4 regions of the Paramicrobacterium humi genome follow, and region 4 is predicted to be linked to each of the others. Evidence: predicted binding sites of a transcription regulator. Region 4 holds the regulator's gene; each other region holds the start of a gene.
The links. The regulator LexA, encoded in region 4, represses DNA repair genes until DNA is damaged. The targets are predictions, from matches to a motif close to TCGAACANNTGTTCGA.

Region 1: the regulator LexA is predicted to act here: its motif matches at 2,638-2,653, upstream of BLV49_RS09815 (HNH endonuclease signature motif containing protein).
Region 2: the regulator LexA is predicted to act here: its motif matches at 3,032-3,047, upstream of BLV49_RS01590 (HNH endonuclease signature motif containing protein).
Region 3: the regulator LexA is predicted to act here: its motif matches at 912-927, upstream of BLV49_RS10280 (HNH endonuclease signature motif containing protein).

The regions. Positions count from the first base shown of each region.
Region 1 covers NZ_FNRY01000001.1:1,978,595-1,982,663, reverse strand. The annotation lists gene BLV49_RS09835 (DUF998 domain-containing protein) at 1-805, opposite strand, end outside; gene BLV49_RS09830 (NUDIX hydrolase family protein) at 831-1,400, opposite strand; gene BLV49_RS09825 (alpha/beta hydrolase) at 1,486-2,127, shown strand; gene BLV49_RS09820 (VOC family protein) at 2,138-2,539, opposite strand; gene BLV49_RS09815 (HNH endonuclease signature motif containing protein) at 2,759-4,069, shown strand, end outside.
Region 2 covers NZ_FNRY01000001.1:319,297-323,365, forward strand. The annotation lists gene BLV49_RS01580 (DeoR/GlpR family DNA-binding transcription regulator) at 1-371, shown strand, start outside; gene nagA (N-acetylglucosamine-6-phosphate deacetylase) at 368-1,516, shown strand; gene BLV49_RS01590 (HNH endonuclease signature motif containing protein) at 1,593-2,918, opposite strand; gene mnhG (monovalent cation/H(+) antiporter subunit G) at 3,214-3,576, opposite strand; gene BLV49_RS01600 (MrpF/PhaF family protein) at 3,573-3,842, opposite strand; gene BLV49_RS01605 (Na+/H+ antiporter subunit E) at 3,839-4,069, opposite strand, start outside.
Region 3 covers NZ_FNRY01000001.1:2,069,084-2,073,152, reverse strand. The annotation lists gene BLV49_RS10285 (flagellar hook protein FlgE) at 1-524, shown strand, start outside; gene BLV49_RS10280 (HNH endonuclease signature motif containing protein) at 1,033-2,445, shown strand; gene BLV49_RS10275 (alpha/beta fold hydrolase) at 2,683-3,450, opposite strand; gene BLV49_RS10270 (flagellar FlbD family protein) at 3,626-3,898, shown strand; gene BLV49_RS10265 (motility protein A) at 3,898-4,069, shown strand, end outside.
Region 4 covers NZ_FNRY01000001.1:2,594,215-2,598,283, reverse strand. The annotation lists gene BLV49_RS12930 (histidinol-phosphate transaminase) at 1-140, opposite strand, end outside; gene BLV49_RS12925 (hypothetical protein) at 161-502, opposite strand; gene lexA (transcriptional repressor LexA) at 756-1,427, shown strand; gene hflX (GTPase HflX) at 1,435-2,943, opposite strand; gene BLV49_RS12910 (class I SAM-dependent methyltransferase) at 2,989-3,630, shown strand; gene dapF (diaminopimelate epimerase) at 3,638-4,069, opposite strand, start outside.

The DNA.
Region 1 (4,069 bases), 620 kb from region 4:
CCGCGAGGGCGACGCCCATGGCGATGAACAGGCCCGAGACGACGGATGCCGCCGGGCGGTAGCGGATGACGCCGGCGGCGTGCAGGTTGCGGATGTCGCGATCGACGTAGAGGGCGAAGGTCGTGACGAGCGCGCCGGCGGCGATGAGGATCGCGTTGAAGCTGATGCTCGGCCGGTTGCCGTACGCGCCGAGCACGCTGATCTGGTAGCGCCACCAGACGGGGTCGGTCGACGTCGCCATCGCGGTGAGCAGCCCGACGCCGACGAACAGGAACATCCGCTGCGAGAGGTTGACGGTGTTGAGCCGCGACACCGCGAGATAGAGCATGTACGCGGCGAGGCCGACGACGATCGCGCAGCCGATCGACGCGCTCACGGGGTCGATCGAGAGGCGGCGGAAGGCGAGCTGCACGACGTACAGAAGCAGCGCCGTCGCGAGCGCGCCGAGCGCCGTGTGCACGACGGCGACGACGATCGCGTCGAGCGTGAACTTCCACCACGGCAGGGCGAGGCGCCACTCCTGCCCGGGCAGACGGCGCGAGCGCCAGTACCCGAAACCGGCGGACACGGTGCCGAGAACGGCGACGGCGACGACGGAGACCATGCCGATCGACCAGCTGCCCCACTCCCAGTTCGCCCAGATCGCCGCCGACTTGCCGCCGAAGACGATGACGGCGAAGACTCCGCCGATGAAGCCCGCGATGACGCCGGCGACGAGCGCCTCCGTCTCGACCTTGACGCCGCCCCGCGCCGCCCCGGCCGCGGACGCAGGACGCGCGCGATTTCGGCGCAGGGCTGCTGACATCACGGGCCCAGTCTAGGGAATCGGCTCAGATGAGGCCCCCGACGCTCGCGAGCGCCATGCGCAGGAGCGTGCCGCGGCCGCCCTCCATCTCGTCGGCGACGGCGTCGGACTGCGCTTCCACCGGGGTCATCCACGTGAGCTCGAGAGCGTCCTGCCGCGGCTCGCACGTGCCCGTGACGGGAACCACATAGGCGAGCGCGACGGCGTGCTGGCGCTCGTCGGTGAAGGGTGACAGGCCGGGGAGCGGGAAGTACTCGGCGACGTGGAACGGCACGGGCGAGGCGGGAAGCAGCGGGAAGGCCATCGGTCCGAGGTCCTTCTCGAGGTGCCGGAACAGGGCGTCGCGCAGCGTCTCGCCGTACATCACGCGGCCGCTCACGAGAGTCCGCGTCATCTGCCCCGTCGCTGTCGCGCGCAGCAGCACGCCGACCTCGGTGACGACGCCGAGCCCGTCGACGCGCACGGGAACCGCTTCGACGTACAGCAGCGGCAGCCGGTGTCGAATCTGCTCGAGCTCGATGTCGCTCAGCCAGCCCGGGGTGGCTGCGGGCTGCGGATCGTCGGGCTCATCTGCGTCTGGAGTGCGTACGGCCATGCTCCATTGTTGCAAGAGTCCGCCGAACCCGCTGTCGGAGCGCGCCGGTAGGCTGACTTCCACCGCTTCAGCCGAGGAGGATGCCGTGTCCCAGCCCACGATCGACGCCGACGCCGTCATGTGGTCCGCGTCGGAAGCCGACCGCGCAGACCGCCCCCTCCTCGTCCTCCTGCACGGGTACGGCTCGCACGAGGGCGACCTCTTCGGCCTCGCGCCGTCGCTGCCGCTCGAACCGGTTATCGCGTCGCTGCGGGCGCCGCTCGTCGCGCCGTGGCCCATCGACGGCTGGTCCTGGTTTCCGCGTGACGGCGAGGCGCGTCCCGATCGCGACACGATCAATGCGTCGACGGATGCCGTCATCGGCTGGCTCGACGATCTCACCGTGCAGCCGACCGTCGTCGGCCTCATGGGCTTCTCGCAGGGCGGCGCGATGACGATGCAGCTCATGCGGCGGGCTCCGGATCGCTTCGACTACGGCGTCGTCATGGCCGGCTTCGTGTGTCCCGATCAGGAGCCGGGCGATGCCGTGCTCGCAGAGCGGAAGCCCCCGATCTTCTGGGGCCGCGGAACGCTCGACGACGTCATTCCCGAGGCCGCGATCGTCCGCACGACCGACTGGCTCACGGCGCACTCGACACTGTCGGGTCGCATCTACGAGGGCCTCGGGCACGGCATCAACCAGCAGGCGGCGTCCGACGTGAGGGCTTTCATCCAGCGCCAGCTGTAGCGGCGAAGCCCTACGGCTTCGGCTGCGCTTCCGGAATGGTCGGCTGGAACAGCTCGACAGGGTTGCCCGACGGATCCTCGATGAGCACTTGGTTTCCGCCGACCCCCACGACGATGTCGTTGCGAAAGCGAACGCCCGCGGCCCGCAGCCGCTCCACCGTCTCCTCGAGATCGTCGACGACGAGTGAGATCCGGTTCCAGCCGCCCGGCGTGGGCCGCGTACCGTCGGGCATCGATGCTCCTCCGCCGCCCTGCTCGTTTGGCGCGCTGAGCAGCAGTCGAAGCTCGCCCCGATCGAGCATGGCGAATACCGGCGCGGGATGCATGACTTCGTCGAAGCCGAGATATCGGCAGTAGAAATTGAGTGCGGCATCGACGTCGTCGACGATGTAGCGAACGCTCACCCTGGCCATGCGCTTCCTCCTTCAGCTGCCCCTTCTCGCCATGTTTGCTCGCCGATGATTCATCCACAAGTAGCTGTTGTTTCGACTTCTCCACCACCGTCCTATATTCGTAGTTGTGTTCGAGTGAATGTCGGTGGGTGATGGCAGAGTAAACCCATGGTAATCCTCAACGATGACGATAAACACCCACCCGAAAGCCGCGACTCCCGGATCGGGAAACTGGCGGTGATGGTCGAAGAGATCTCCGAGCAGTATCAGCTTCTCGCCGTGGTGCAGGCGCAGGTGTCCACGATGCTCGCGGATCTTCTGGACCACGCGACGGCGAACCGTGACCTGTTCGTCGCCTCCGACACGGACACGACGAAGACGCAGGAGGTTGTGCGTTCCGCCCTCGCCGGGGAACTGGCGGCGAAGATGCGGTTGTCGCAGCCGATGATCACCTCGATGCTCGGCACCGCCGAAACCCTCACCACGGAACTCCCCGCCACCCTGGAAGCACTCGGTGAGGGGGTGATCACCTATCAGCATGCGCGCACTCTGATCGATCAGGCCACCGGGCTCTCCACACAGGATCGGGCGGCGTTCGAGCAGGTCGCCCTCAAGCTGGCGAAAACCTCCACCCCGCCGCAGTTCAAGAACAAGGCCCTCGCCCTGCGCGAGAGCCTGCACCCGGAAACCAGCCTGCAACGCCACGAGGCGGCAGCTTCGGATCGGCGGGTAGAGCACTGGAACGCTCCCGACGGAATGGGCTGGCTCGCCCTCTACGCCCCCGTCGAGGTAACCCAGAGCATATTCAACGCCTGCCACACCACCGCCAAAAGCCTCCGCAAAACCGGCGATCAGCGCACCATCGGGCAACTCACCGCCGACGTTCTCACCGACGCGGCCATGAACGGGCTCACCGCTGGAGCTACCACCGGTCGCGACAGCGGTGAGGGTGCCGGTGTTCCCGTCTTCGCAGGCCGTGGTGGAGCGATCCGGCCGACGGTGCACGTGACCGTCCCGGTGATGACCCTCCTCGGCCACTCCGAGGAACCGGCAGAACTCGACGGGTACGGGCCGATCAACCCCGAGACCGCCCGCCGGCTCGCCGCCCAAGCCCCGAGCTTCACAAGGCTGCTCACCCACCCCGAAACCGGAGCCGTGCTCTCCGTCGGACGCGACCGCTACGCCGTCCCCGCCGACCTGCGAAAGACCATCGAAGTCAGAGACAAGGTCTGCGGCTTCCCCGGCTGCAACCGACCCGCACGCCAATGTGATGTGGACCACATCCTCGCCTGGCAGGACGGAGGTGAGACCGACCTCGAGAACCTCAACCCCCTGTGCCGACGCCACCACGTACTCAAACACTCGAGCACCTGGCAGGTCGAACGCGACGACGACGGGACCATCATCTGGACCTCACCCCTCGGACAGAAATACCGCATCCGACGATCCTCCAATGTCGGATTCGAACCCCTCGACGAATGCGACGAGACTCCCGAACCGGACCTCGAACCCGACATCGACGACGAGGACGAGTACTCGGCCGAGGAGCGT
Region 2 (4,069 bases), 2.3 Mb from region 4:
TGCGCCCGCACATCAAGGTCGTCGTCACGGGCGGCGTCGTGCACGCGCGCTCCTATGAGCTCACCGGCCCGTACGCCGACCACGTGCTCGGCCAGCTCGGCATCGACATCGCGTTCATCGGCGTCAACGGCATCGATCCGGCGTTCGGCGCGACCGTTCACGACGAAGGCGAGGCCCGCGTCAACCAGCTCATGGCCGAGCGCGCCGCGAACGCGGTCGTCATCGCCGACTCCCTCAAGCTCGGCCGCCGCGCCTTCGCGTCCGTCGCGCCCATCTCGACGTTCCGCACCCTCATCACTGACGCGGGTCTCAGCGACGAGCAGCGCGCCGCCTTCGTCGCGTGCGGCATCGATGTGAAGATCGCCGCATGAGCACCGTCATCCACTCCGCCCGCCTCGTCACCGACGGCACGATCACCGACGACGCCTGGGTGGTGTTCGGGTCGGATGCCGCCGTCGCGGGGCGCGGCACGGGCGACGCCTGGCGCGCCCTCGCCCAGGGCGCCGCCGTCGTCGACGCCGCGGGCGACATCCTCACCCCGGGATTCATCGACATCCACGGTCACGGCGGAGGCGCCGCCGCGTACGATGACGGCGCCGACGCGATCGCGACGGCCGTCGCCGTGCACCGCGCGCACGGCACGACGCGCTCCGTGCTCTCCCTCGTCACGGCATCCGTCGACGATCTCGCCGCCCGCGCCGGAGTCATCGCCGATCTCGCGGGGCGCGACCCGCTCATCCTCGGCTCACACCTTGAAGGGCCGTTCCTCGACGTCGGGCACAAGGGAGCGCACACGCCCGAGCTGCTCACTGCTCCGTCGCGCGATGCCGTCGACACGCTTCTGGATGCCGCCGGCGGCACCCTCCGGCAAGTGACGATCGCGCCCGAGCTGCCGGGCGGGCTCGAGGCGATCGGCGCGTTCGCGCGCGCCGGCGTCACCGTCGCCATCGGGCACACCGACGCCGACTTCGACATGGCGTGCGCCGCGTTCGACGCGGGGGCGACGCTGCTGACACACGCGTTCAACGCCATGAACGGCATTCATCACCGCGCTCCCGGTCCGGTGGTCGCCGCGTTCAGCCGCGACGACGTCACGATCGAAGTCATCAACGACGGCACCCATGTGCACCCGCAGGTTGTGCGGCTGCTGTTCGCAAGCGCTCCCGGCCGGGTCGCCCTCGTCACCGATGCGATGGCCGCCGCCGGCGCGGCTGACGGCGCCTACACGCTCGGCGGCCTCGCCGTCACCGTCACCGACGGCGTGGCTCGCCTCGTCGACGGCGGCTCCATCGCCGGCTCGACCCTGACGCAGGACGAGGCGCTGCGGCGCGCTGTCACCGACGTCGGCCTGTCGCTCCCGGACGCCGTGGACGCTCTCACGCGCGTGCCCGCGCGCGCGATCGGCGCCGACGAGAGTCTCGGGAGTCTCTCGCCGGGCTTCGCGGCAGACGCGGTCCTGCTCAACGATGCCCTCGAGGTGCGTTCCGTCTGGGCGGCGGGCGATCAACTGCGCTGACTGCTCGCCCGGGGCGTTGGTCGAGACTCCTTTATAGGCGCTCTCCGGTCACTTCATGCCGAGTACCTCGGCACGATCAGAACTGGGGTTCGTCTGGGTAGTGGTCGGCCCATTTCTCGTCGTCGGGGCTCGGTGTCACCGTTTCGATTCCGAGAGGCTCCTCGTCGACGGTCGGTTCGACGCAGGGCGCGCTTCCGTTGAGAGTGTCGGTGGGTTCGAATCCGACGTTGGACTCTGGTCGGATCCGGTACGAGCGTCCGAGGGGTGAGGTCCAGATCACGGCACCGCTGTCGTCACGTTCGACGGCCCAAGTGGTCGCGTGTTTCAGGGTGTGATGCGAACGACACATGCTCTGGCAGTTGTCGATGTTCGTTTCACCGCCGTACTGCCAATCGACACGGTGATCGATATCGCATTGGCGTGCCGGCCGGTTGCACCCCGGAAAGCAGCACGTGACATCTCGGATCTCGATCGCCTTCCGCAGGTCCGCCGGTACGGCGTAGCGGTCTCGTCCGACGGAAAGCACCGCCCCGGTCTCCGGGTGGGTCAGCAGCCTTGTGAAGCTTGGCGCCTGCGCGGCGAGCCGGCGGGCGGTGTCCGGGTCGATCGGCCCGTACCCCTCCAGATCCGCCGGCTCGTTGCTCAGCCCGATCAGGGTCATCACCGGCACGGTCACGTGCACGCTGGGACGGATCGCCCGGCTGGAGTCGCCGTCTTCGCTGGCGGCTTCGCGGGTGAGGCCGGCCATGGTCGCGTCGCTGAACACGTCGGCCATGAGCTGGGCGATGGTGCGCTCATCTCCCGCCGCGCGCAGCGACTTCGCCGTCGTATGACAGGCGTTGTGCAGGCTCTGCACAACATCGATGGGGCCGTAGCAGGCGACCCAGCCCATTCCGTCGTGCCCCTTCCACAGCTCCACCCGCCGTTCCTCGACGGCGCTGGTGTGGCGTTCGGTGATCGTGTCCGGGTTCAGTCCCTCCCGGATACGGATCGCCTTGGTCTGCAGCTGCGGCGGTGTGCTGGTCTCGGCGAACTCCAACGCCGCGCGCTCGAACTCTTTCACGTCCTCCCGGTCGAGGCCGACGGACTCTCGGACGAGGCACTCCGCGTGCTGCATCGTGATCCGTCCCGCTTTCAACGATCGCAGCGTGTCGGGCAGTTCCGCCACGAGCACTTCCGCCGTGGACAGCAGGGAGCGCACCTTCTGGTCGGAAAGGTGCAACGCGAGCGCGAGTTCCGACGTGAGGGAGCGCCGGACCTGCTCCCCGGTCCGGCCCTCGACTGCGCCGGTGAACACCTCCGGACTCGACAAGGCGAGCTCGAGAACGTTCACCAGCTGGCCGGTCATCTTCGCCTGCGCCCGCGCGATACGGCCCTGCTGGGCGACGATCGTGTCGACCATGCCCGCGAGCCGGTCCCCCCGACGGCCGGGGGCCACCGGGATCATGGGGTCTGCCCCGCACTTCTTCTTCGCATTTCATGACGATAGTCAACCAGCAGCCACCGACATTGACTTAGAACATATGTGCGAAGCACAAAGCCTTGCCAATGATCGGTCTGTGGAGGAGAAGTGGAAGATGTTCCGGCTTTGGCGGCGTTCTCCCGAAGTCCGTCAGTGATCCAGCTTCGTGCCGATATCCACCCCTCAGCCACCGACGTCGCGTTCGGACGCAGCCACCATCGCGGCGGGTAGAGAGCTAGTCTCGCTTCTCGCGGTCGGCCTGCTCGATCCGGTGCGCCAGGTCATCGCGAATGAGCGAGGGCATGTGCACCTTCCCGCTCCGGTAGCCAGCGCGCCCGACCATGTGCGCCGAGATCGGTGCCGTGAGCCCTTGGAAGAAGATGATCGCTATCACGAGGGTGATCGTGGCGATCGTCGGCTTGTTGATGGCGACGTCGGCCGTCACAGCGATCAGACCGAGGATCTGCGGCTTCGTCGCGGCGTGCAGTCGTGACAGAACATCGGGGAACCGTACGAGGCCGACTCCCGCGGCGAGGCACAGCACGGCCGCGAGCAGCACGAGGATGATCGTGATCCAGTCACGCACGTCACCGGTCATGTGTCATCCCTCCCACCCATGAACCGCGCGACGCTGACCGAGCCGATGAACGCGAACGCCGCGAGCACGAGCAGCAGCGGCAGCGTCGTCGTGTGCCGGTTTATCGCCATCTCCGCGCCGAGCCCGCACATCACCGTGACGAGCAGAACATCAGTCGCGATGACCCGGTCGAGCAGACTGGGCCCGCGCACGACCCGATAGAGGGCGACGAGCGCGCCGGCGCCGAACAAAACGATCGCGATGCCGATCAGGATGTTCATGATCATGTCTCGTCCTCCTCGCTCTCTCCGCGTCCGTGCGAGGCCGGCTCGCCGGCCCGCACGCGCGCGATGTCAGCCTTCGTTCCGAGCGCGAGCGTGATGCGCTTCTCCGTCATGAGCACCTCGCGCTCGAACGCGGCCATCTCGGCGTCGTCGTGCACGTCGATCGTGTGCACGTAGAGCACCGACACCTCGCGGTCGACGTCGACGACGATCGAGCCGGGGACTATCGA
Region 3 (4,069 bases), 530 kb from region 4:
TTTCGACCGACGGCGGCACGACCACCGCGACGACACTGACCTTCAACGACGGAGTGCTCACGGGCGGCGGAGCCTTCACCGCCGGACCGATCGAGGTCGACCTCTCCAAGATCACCGGGTACGCGGAGCTCTCCACGACCGCGATCACGGCGAACGGCCACCCCGCGGGAACTCTCGAGTCCTACGCCCTATCCGACGACGGCAGCCTCGTGGGCACCTTCAGCAACGGCGAAACCCAGGTGCTCGCGCGCGTCGCCCTCGCCTCGTTCGTGAACCCGGGCGGACTCGAGAAGGCCGGCTCCTCGCAATACCGCCCGACCGTCAACTCTGGCGCCGTGACCGTCGGCACGGCCGGCACCGACGGCATGGGCGGCCTCGTGAGCGGCGTGCTCGAGATGTCGAACGTCGACCTCTCGCAGGAGTTCACGAACCTCATCGTCGCGCAGCGGGGTTTCCAGGCGAACGCCCGCATCATCACCACGAGCGATGAAGTGCTTCAGGAGCTGACGAACCTGAAGCGGTAGCCGATAGAGAAGAGGAGAGACGGGCGACGCCGTGGGGGCAGTCGCCCGTCTTCCGTTTCTGCGGCGTTGTGCTCGCCGTTCTGCAGCGTTTGTGAAGGGGTCTCGCCGGCTTGCGCTGAGGATCCGACGAACGTCGGCGGTCGGTGTCATGATTCAGGTCCATCGGATGCCGCTCCCGCAATGCGCGAGCGCCCTCACCGCCCGCGCGGCCCTCGGGCCACGCCCAACGCGCAAGCCCCTGACCGCCCGCGCGACCCTCGGGCAACCCGCGACACTGCCGAGCAGCGCCGCTGAGCTGCCTCGCCGAGCCGTCTTGTGGAGCTGCTCGCTGAGCCGCTGGCGTCGATTTCTCCTCCACAGGTCCCGTGCACTCTGACTTATCCAGTTTCGTAGTTGTGTTCGAGTGAATGTCGGTGGGTGCTGGCAGAGTAGACCCATGGTAATCCTCAACGATGACGATAAACACCCACCCGGAAGCCGCGACTCCCGGATCGGGAAACTGGCGGTGATGGTCGAAGATATCTCTGAGCAGTATCAGCTTCTCGCCGTGGTGCAGGCGCAGGTGTCGATGATGCTCGCGGATCTTCTGGACCATGCGACGGCGAACCGTGACCTGTTCGTCGCCTCCGACACGGACACGACGAAGACGCAGGAGGTTGTGCGTTCCGCCCTCGCCGGGGAACTGGCGGCGAAGATGCGGTTGTCGCAGCCGATGATCACCTCGATGCTCGGCACCGCCGAAACCCTCACCACGGAACTCCCCGCCACCCTAGAAGCACTCGGTGAGGGGGTGATCACGTACCAGCACGCCCGCACGCTCATCGACCAGGCCACCGGGCTCTCCACACAGGATCGGGCGGCATTCGAGCAGGTCGCCCTCACGCTGGCGAAAACCTCCACGCCGCCGCAGTTCAAGAACAAGGCCCTCGCCCTGCGCGAGAGCCTGCACCCGGAAACCAGCCTGCAACGCCACGAGGCGGCAGCTTCAGATCGGCGGGTGGAGCACTGGAACGCCCCGGACGGAATGGGCTGGCTCGCCCTCTACGCCCCCGTCGAGGTAACCCAGAGCATTTATAACGCCTGCCACACCACCGCCAAGAGCCTGCGCAAAACCGGCGATCAGCGCACCATCGGGCAACTCACCGCCGACGTTCTCACCGACGCCACCATGAACGGGCTCACAACTGGAGCTACCACCGGTCGCGACAGCGGTGAGGGTGCCGGCGACGGGCAGCCGCTCTTCGCCGGGCGAACCGGGGCGATCCGGCCGACGGTGCATGTCACCGTCCCGGTGATGACCCTCCTCGGGCACAGTGAGGAACCGGCAGAACTCGACGGGTACGGGCCGATCAACCCCGACACCGCCCGCCGGCTCGCCGCCCAAGCCCCAAGCTTCACAAGGCTGCTCACCCACCCCGAAACCGGAGCCGTCCTCTCCGTCGGCAGAGACCGCTACGCCGTCCCCGCCGACCTGCGAAAGACCATCGAAGTCAGAGACAAGGTCTGCGGCTTCCCCGGCTGCAACCGACCCGCACGGCAATGTGATGTGGACCACATCCTCGCCTGGCAAGACGGCGGCACCACCGACCTCGAGAACCTGAACCCGCTGTGCAGACGCCACCACGTACTGAAACATTCGAGCACCTGGCAAGTCGAACGCGGCGACGACGGGACCATCATCTGGACCTCACCCCTCGGACAGAAGTACCGCATCCGACGCTCCACCAATGTCGGATTCCAGGCCCTCGACGAATGCGACGAGACCGAGATGCCCGAGCCCGACCTCGGCGACGAGGAAGGCGAGCACGATGGATTCGCCGACGAACCGAATCCCGATGACGAGTCGTGGTTCACCGACACCAAAACCGACGACGCTGACGCGACCGACGGGAAGGACTACCCGGACAAGCCACTCTTCTAAAGCCAACGATCGCGGGCAGGCGCCCATCAATCAAGCGCACCGACGCCCGACTGCGGTGACCTGAACCATCGCAGCCACACGGCGATCGGCAACCGGCTTCGTCAAAGCACGAACCCGACACCATAGTGGCGTTAAGCGCGCACAAAAACAGCCCACCCAAGAAGCGCCACGACCGAGAAAGCGATCGAAAGAGCCGAAGCCCCCGGACCCGTCAGAAACAGACGGCTCCACGCATCGTCAAGCACGTTCGCCGCGCGCAAGCCACTCGGCCACGAGAGCGTGAAGCAATTCCGGCTGCTCGTGCGGCAGAGCATGCCCAGCGTCATCGATGACGGCGACACTCGCATGCGGATAGACATTCACGAGGTCGACGGCCGCCGCGTACCCGACGGTCGAGTCGAGCCGGCCGGCGACCACGAGCGTCGGTCCCGCAAATGTCGGGCCATCCGTGTCGGCGATCTCCCACCGCTCGCCGATTCGCTCAAGCGCTTCGCCGTCGACGAGCGCGGCAGCGGGCGCGACGTAACGCTCGTACCGGTCAAGCATCTCGGGAGTCTGAATCACGAAGTAGCTTCGAAAGCCCTCGTCACCGATATCTCCGCCGCCAACGACCGCACGATGATCCGGCACCTCGCGCATATCAGTCAGCAGCGGGCACACGAGCGCGAGACCCGCGATCCGCGAGCCCTCTCTCGCGGCCATCGCGCGCGCGAAGTACGCGCCGGCTGAGTGACCGACGAGAAGATACGGCACATTGCCACTCACGGTGCGAGCGAACTCGCGCAGCAGCTCCACCACGCCCTCGGCACTCTCCAGCTCCGCCGGCGCCGGCGTCCGGCCCATGCCTGGAAGATCCGGATAGATGCGCCGCCACCCGGTGCTGTCCGCGAAAGCGGCCTCGAAGCACGCCTCCGTCTCACGGTGATCGACGCCCGCGCCGTGCAGCACGATCACAGGGCGTCCGACGCCGTGCTCCACGAATCGGATACCCGCCGCATCCTTCATACCGGGGAGTGTAAGCCCACGCCGGCTGACGCGCCACGATTTGCCCGCAGCTCGCAGCATCCGCGACCCCATACCGCGTTTTCGACGTCCCCCGACTTACCGACACGCCACGAACGCCGACAGTGACGTGTGACGGCCCAGGACGGGCCCGAATGCACTTCCAAGGATGGACCGGATGATTGTTGTCACTCGGCTGAACGGCAGCCAATTCGCGGTGAATCCCGACTTGATCGAGCGGATTCACGCGTCACCCGACACCACGCTGATCATGGTGGACGGCGCCAAGTACGTGGTGACCGAGACCATGGCCGATGTCATCGCCCAGATCACCGCGTTCCGTGCCCGCGTCCTCGCCGCAGCGACCGCGTATCCGGAGTCTCCGGCGCGTCCGGCCACCCTCGGCCTCGTCCCACCGCTCGACGAGCCAGCCGTGGAAGGCGGCGAGTAATGGATCCCGCATTCATCATCGGCCTGGTCATCGCGTTCGGCTCGCTCCTCGCGATGATCACGCTCGAGGGCGCCCACGTCTCGGCGCTTCTGCTTCCCGCGCCCATGGTTCTCGTGTTCGGAGCCACCATCGCGGTCGGCATCGCGAGCGCCACGATCAAGGACGCCGTCC
Region 4 (4,069 bases):
ATGTCGTGGGCGACGTCCTCGGGAATTCCGTGGGTGTTCTCGTTCACATTCAGAGCGACCGGGACGGGCGCCTGTGGTGCACCGTACGGTGACTTGCCGCGGAGGTCGTCGCGAAGGGGAAGATCATCGAGTGAGGTCACTCGACAATGCTATGCCGTTCTCATTCGGCATCCGCGTACCGGGCGGGGATGGCCACGCGAGCGCCCGCTCCCACGGAAGAGCTTTCGAGCTGGTTGAGTCGCACGATGTCGGCGACGACGTCGCGCGGGTCAGCGTTGGGCGCAACTCGCTGGGCGAGGCCCCAGAGCGATTCACCGGCGCCGACGGTCACGTATTCGAAGCTCTGCTCGGCCGCGTGCGATGTGGCGAAGGCCGAGGAGGCGTTCGTCGACAGAACGCCGACGCCGACCAGGAGGGGCAGGGCTGCAAGGGCGGTGACGACCGCACGTCCGCGCCGAGTGAGGCGAACGCGGACGGAGGACGACTTCGCTGCTGTGCTCATCAGAGTTCTCCTTTGTGGTGAGATTCGTTCCGACCCCTCGGCCGGGAGGGGCCGGAACGAAGCTGTGTTCCGAACCTATCTTCGAAGTTTCGAAGAGTCAAGGTGCTTTTCGTATTTGCGTCGAAAGAATCCGCGACACACTCGAACAGGTGTTTGTCCTGGCCGGGCAAAACGGATACAGTTTCGATCACAGGGACAACCCCACCATGAGCCTCTGACATCGGGGCAGCGGGGCGACGACGGGAGCACGGAAATGGCGCAGGACGGCAAGGTCAGGACGGGTACTCGTCGCCGCAAGAATCTCAGCGACAAGCAGCGCGCGATTCTCGAGTACATCCAGCGTTCCGTGAGCCAGCGCGGCTATCCGCCGAGCATGCGCGAGATCGGGGACGCTGTCGGTCTCGCCTCCTTGTCGTCCGTGACCCACCAGCTCAACCAGCTCGAGCTCAGCGGCTACTTGCGCCGCGACCCGAACCGGCCGCGCGCGCTCGAGATCCTGATCGACCTTCCGCAGACCATCGATGCGGCCGAGAGCCAGACTCCCGTGGGCGATGCCGCGATGGTGCCCCTCGTGGGACAGATCGCAGCCGGTGTTCCGATCACCGCGGACCAGCAGGTGGAGGAAGTCTTCCCGCTACCCCGCCAGCTCGTGGGCAAGGGCGACCTGTTCATGCTGAAGGTTCAGGGCGAGTCCATGATCGACGCGGCGATCTGCAACGACGACTGGGTCGTCGTGCGCCAGCAGAGCACGGCCGAGAACGGTGACATCGTCGCGGCCATGCTCGATGGGGAGGCGACGGTGAAGGTGTTCCGGCAGCGCGACGGTCACACGTGGCTGCTCCCCCGGAACTCCGCGTTCGAGCCGATCCTCGGCGACAACGCCGAGGTTCTCGGCAAGGTCGTCGCCGTCCTTCGCGCCGTCTGACGCCCGGTCAGCTGCCGGTCGCGAACTCCTGGAGCTGCGCCGCGATCTCCTCGGTCACGGCGGCCTTCACGCGTGTCCCCGCCGCGAGATAGTCGAGCTGGCGCACGGCGCCACGCCGGTGAAGCATTGAGATGATGTCGCCCCGATCGTAGGGCACGAGTAGTTCGACCGCCACGGACGGCCGAGGCAGCATCCGCTCGATGGCGTCGAGCATCTCATCGACGCCCTCGCCCGTCCGCGCCGAGACGAAGACGGCGTCAGGAGCGATGCCGCGCAGGACAAGGCGCTGATCGTCGTCGATGAGGTCGGACTTGTTGAAGACAATGAGTTCGGGAACGTCACGCGCGCCGACATCGCCGACGACGTCGCGAACCGTCGCGATCTGCGCGGCAGGGTCCGGGTGTGCGGCGTCCACGACGTGGACGAGCAGATCCGCCTCCGCGACCTCCTCGAGCGTGGAGCGGAACGCCTCGACGAGCTGGTGCGGCAGGTTCCGGACGAAACCGACTGTGTCGGACAGCGTGTATTCGCGGCCGTCCTTGGTCTTCGTACGCCGTGTCGTGGAGTCGAGTGTCGCAAAGAGCGCGTTCTCCACCAGCACGCCGGCGCGAGTGAGGCGATTCAGCAGGCTTGACTTTCCGGCGTTCGTGTAACCGACGATGGCCACGGACGGCACTTCGTGGCGGTGACGATTTGCGCGCTTCGCCTCGCGCGCCGGTGCGAAGCCCTTGATCTGCTTGCGCAGCTTGGCCATGCGCGTGTGAATCCGACGCCGGTCGAGCTCGATCTTCGTCTCGCCGGGTCCGCGAGAGCCCATTCCCGCTCCCGCGCCGCCGACCTGGCCGCCGGCTTGACGGCTCATCGACTCGCCCCAGCCGCGGAGCCGCGGGAGCAGGTACTCGAGCTGCGCGAGCTCCACTTGCGCCTTGCCCTCCCGGCTCTTCGCATGCTGGCTGAAGATGTCGAGGATGACCGCGGTTCGGTCGATGACCTTCACCTTGACGACGTCCTCGAGCGCGCGACGCTGACTCGGGGCGAGCTCCGTGTCCGCGATGACCGTGTCGGCGCCGAGGGACGTGACGATCTCACGCAGCTCGTGGGCCTTGCCTTTGCCGAGGTAGGTGCTCGGATCCGGGTACGGACGGCGCTGCAGCAGGCCGTCGAGGACGACGGCGCCCGCCGTTTCGGCGAGGGCGGACAGTTCCCGCAGAGAGTTCTCGGCGTCCTCCAGGGTGCCCTGGGCATACACGCCGATGAGCACGACGTTCTCGAGGCGAAGCTGCCGGTACTCGACTTCCGTGACGTCCTCGAGCTCCGTCGAGAGCCCGGCGACGCGGCGGAGCGCCTGACGCTCCTCGCGATCGAATTGCTCGCCGTCGTCCGAACCCGCCGCCGTCGATTCGTCCTGGAGCGCTTGGGCACGACCGAAGATCGAGTAGCCAGCGGCACTGTCGTTGGCGCGGGAGAGAATGCGGTCGACGACGTCGTCGTCGCCTCGGTCAGTCGTGTCAGCCATTGCGTTAAAGCCTAGTGTCTGCCGGCTGGGATAACGTACCTAGATATGACGGGTGACCATTACTTCACAGGCACTCCGGGAAGCGACTTGCGGTTGAAGACCGTGAACGTCACACTCGCCGGACGCGCCTTTCAGCTGACGACTGCGAATGGGGTCTTCAGCCCCGATCGCATCGACACCGGCACCCGAGTCTTGCTCTCGAGCACGGCCCCTCCGCCGACGAGCGGACACTTTCTGGATCTCGGCTGCGGCTGGGGTCCGATCGCCCTCACGCTCGGACTGCTCTCCCCCGACGCCACGGTGTGGGCAGTCGATGTGAACGAACGCTCCCTTGAGCTCGTGCGTCGCAACGCCCGCACGGCCGGGCTGACGAACGTTCGCGCGGTCACTCCCGATGAGGTTCCTGACGACGTCGCGTTCAGCACCATCTGGTCCAACCCGCCCATCCGGGTCGGTAAGAACGAGTTGCACGGCATGCTCGAACGGTGGCTGCCACGGCTTCTGCCCGGCTCTGACGCGTATCTCGTCGTGCAGCGCAACCTTGGTTCCGACAGCCTTCACCGGTGGCTGCAGACCGCGCTCTCCGATGAATTCAGCGTCGTGCGGGCAGCGACGGGCAAGGGATATCGGGTGCTCCGCGCCCGGCGGCACACCGGTCAGACCGAGCCGATCGACGTCGTCGGCTGACGGCAGGTCAGGCCAGCTCGATCGTGCCCGTGTAGACAAGCTCCGCGGGTCCGGAGAGCGCAACGTGCTCGCCGTCCTCCGCGGCGAACATGCGCACGCCGAGCGTTCCGCCCGGCACGTCGACACGCCAATTGTTGGGAGCGCTGCTGCCCGCCCAGTGCCGGGTGGCGAGAGCGGATGCCGCGACGCCGGTGCCGCACGAGAGCGTCTCCCCCGAGCCGCGTTCGTGCACGCGCATGCTGATGCGGCCGATTCCGTCCTTGACGAGCGGGTCGCGCGGGACCACGAGTTCGATGTTCGCCCCGTTCTCCGGTTCAGGCTCCACAACGGGGATGTAGCCGAGATCCGCGTCGGCGAGTTCGTCGAGATCCGCGAGGGCGACGACGATATGCGGATTGCCCACGTCGATGCCTTGGCCGGGCCGGGCCACTTTCAAACC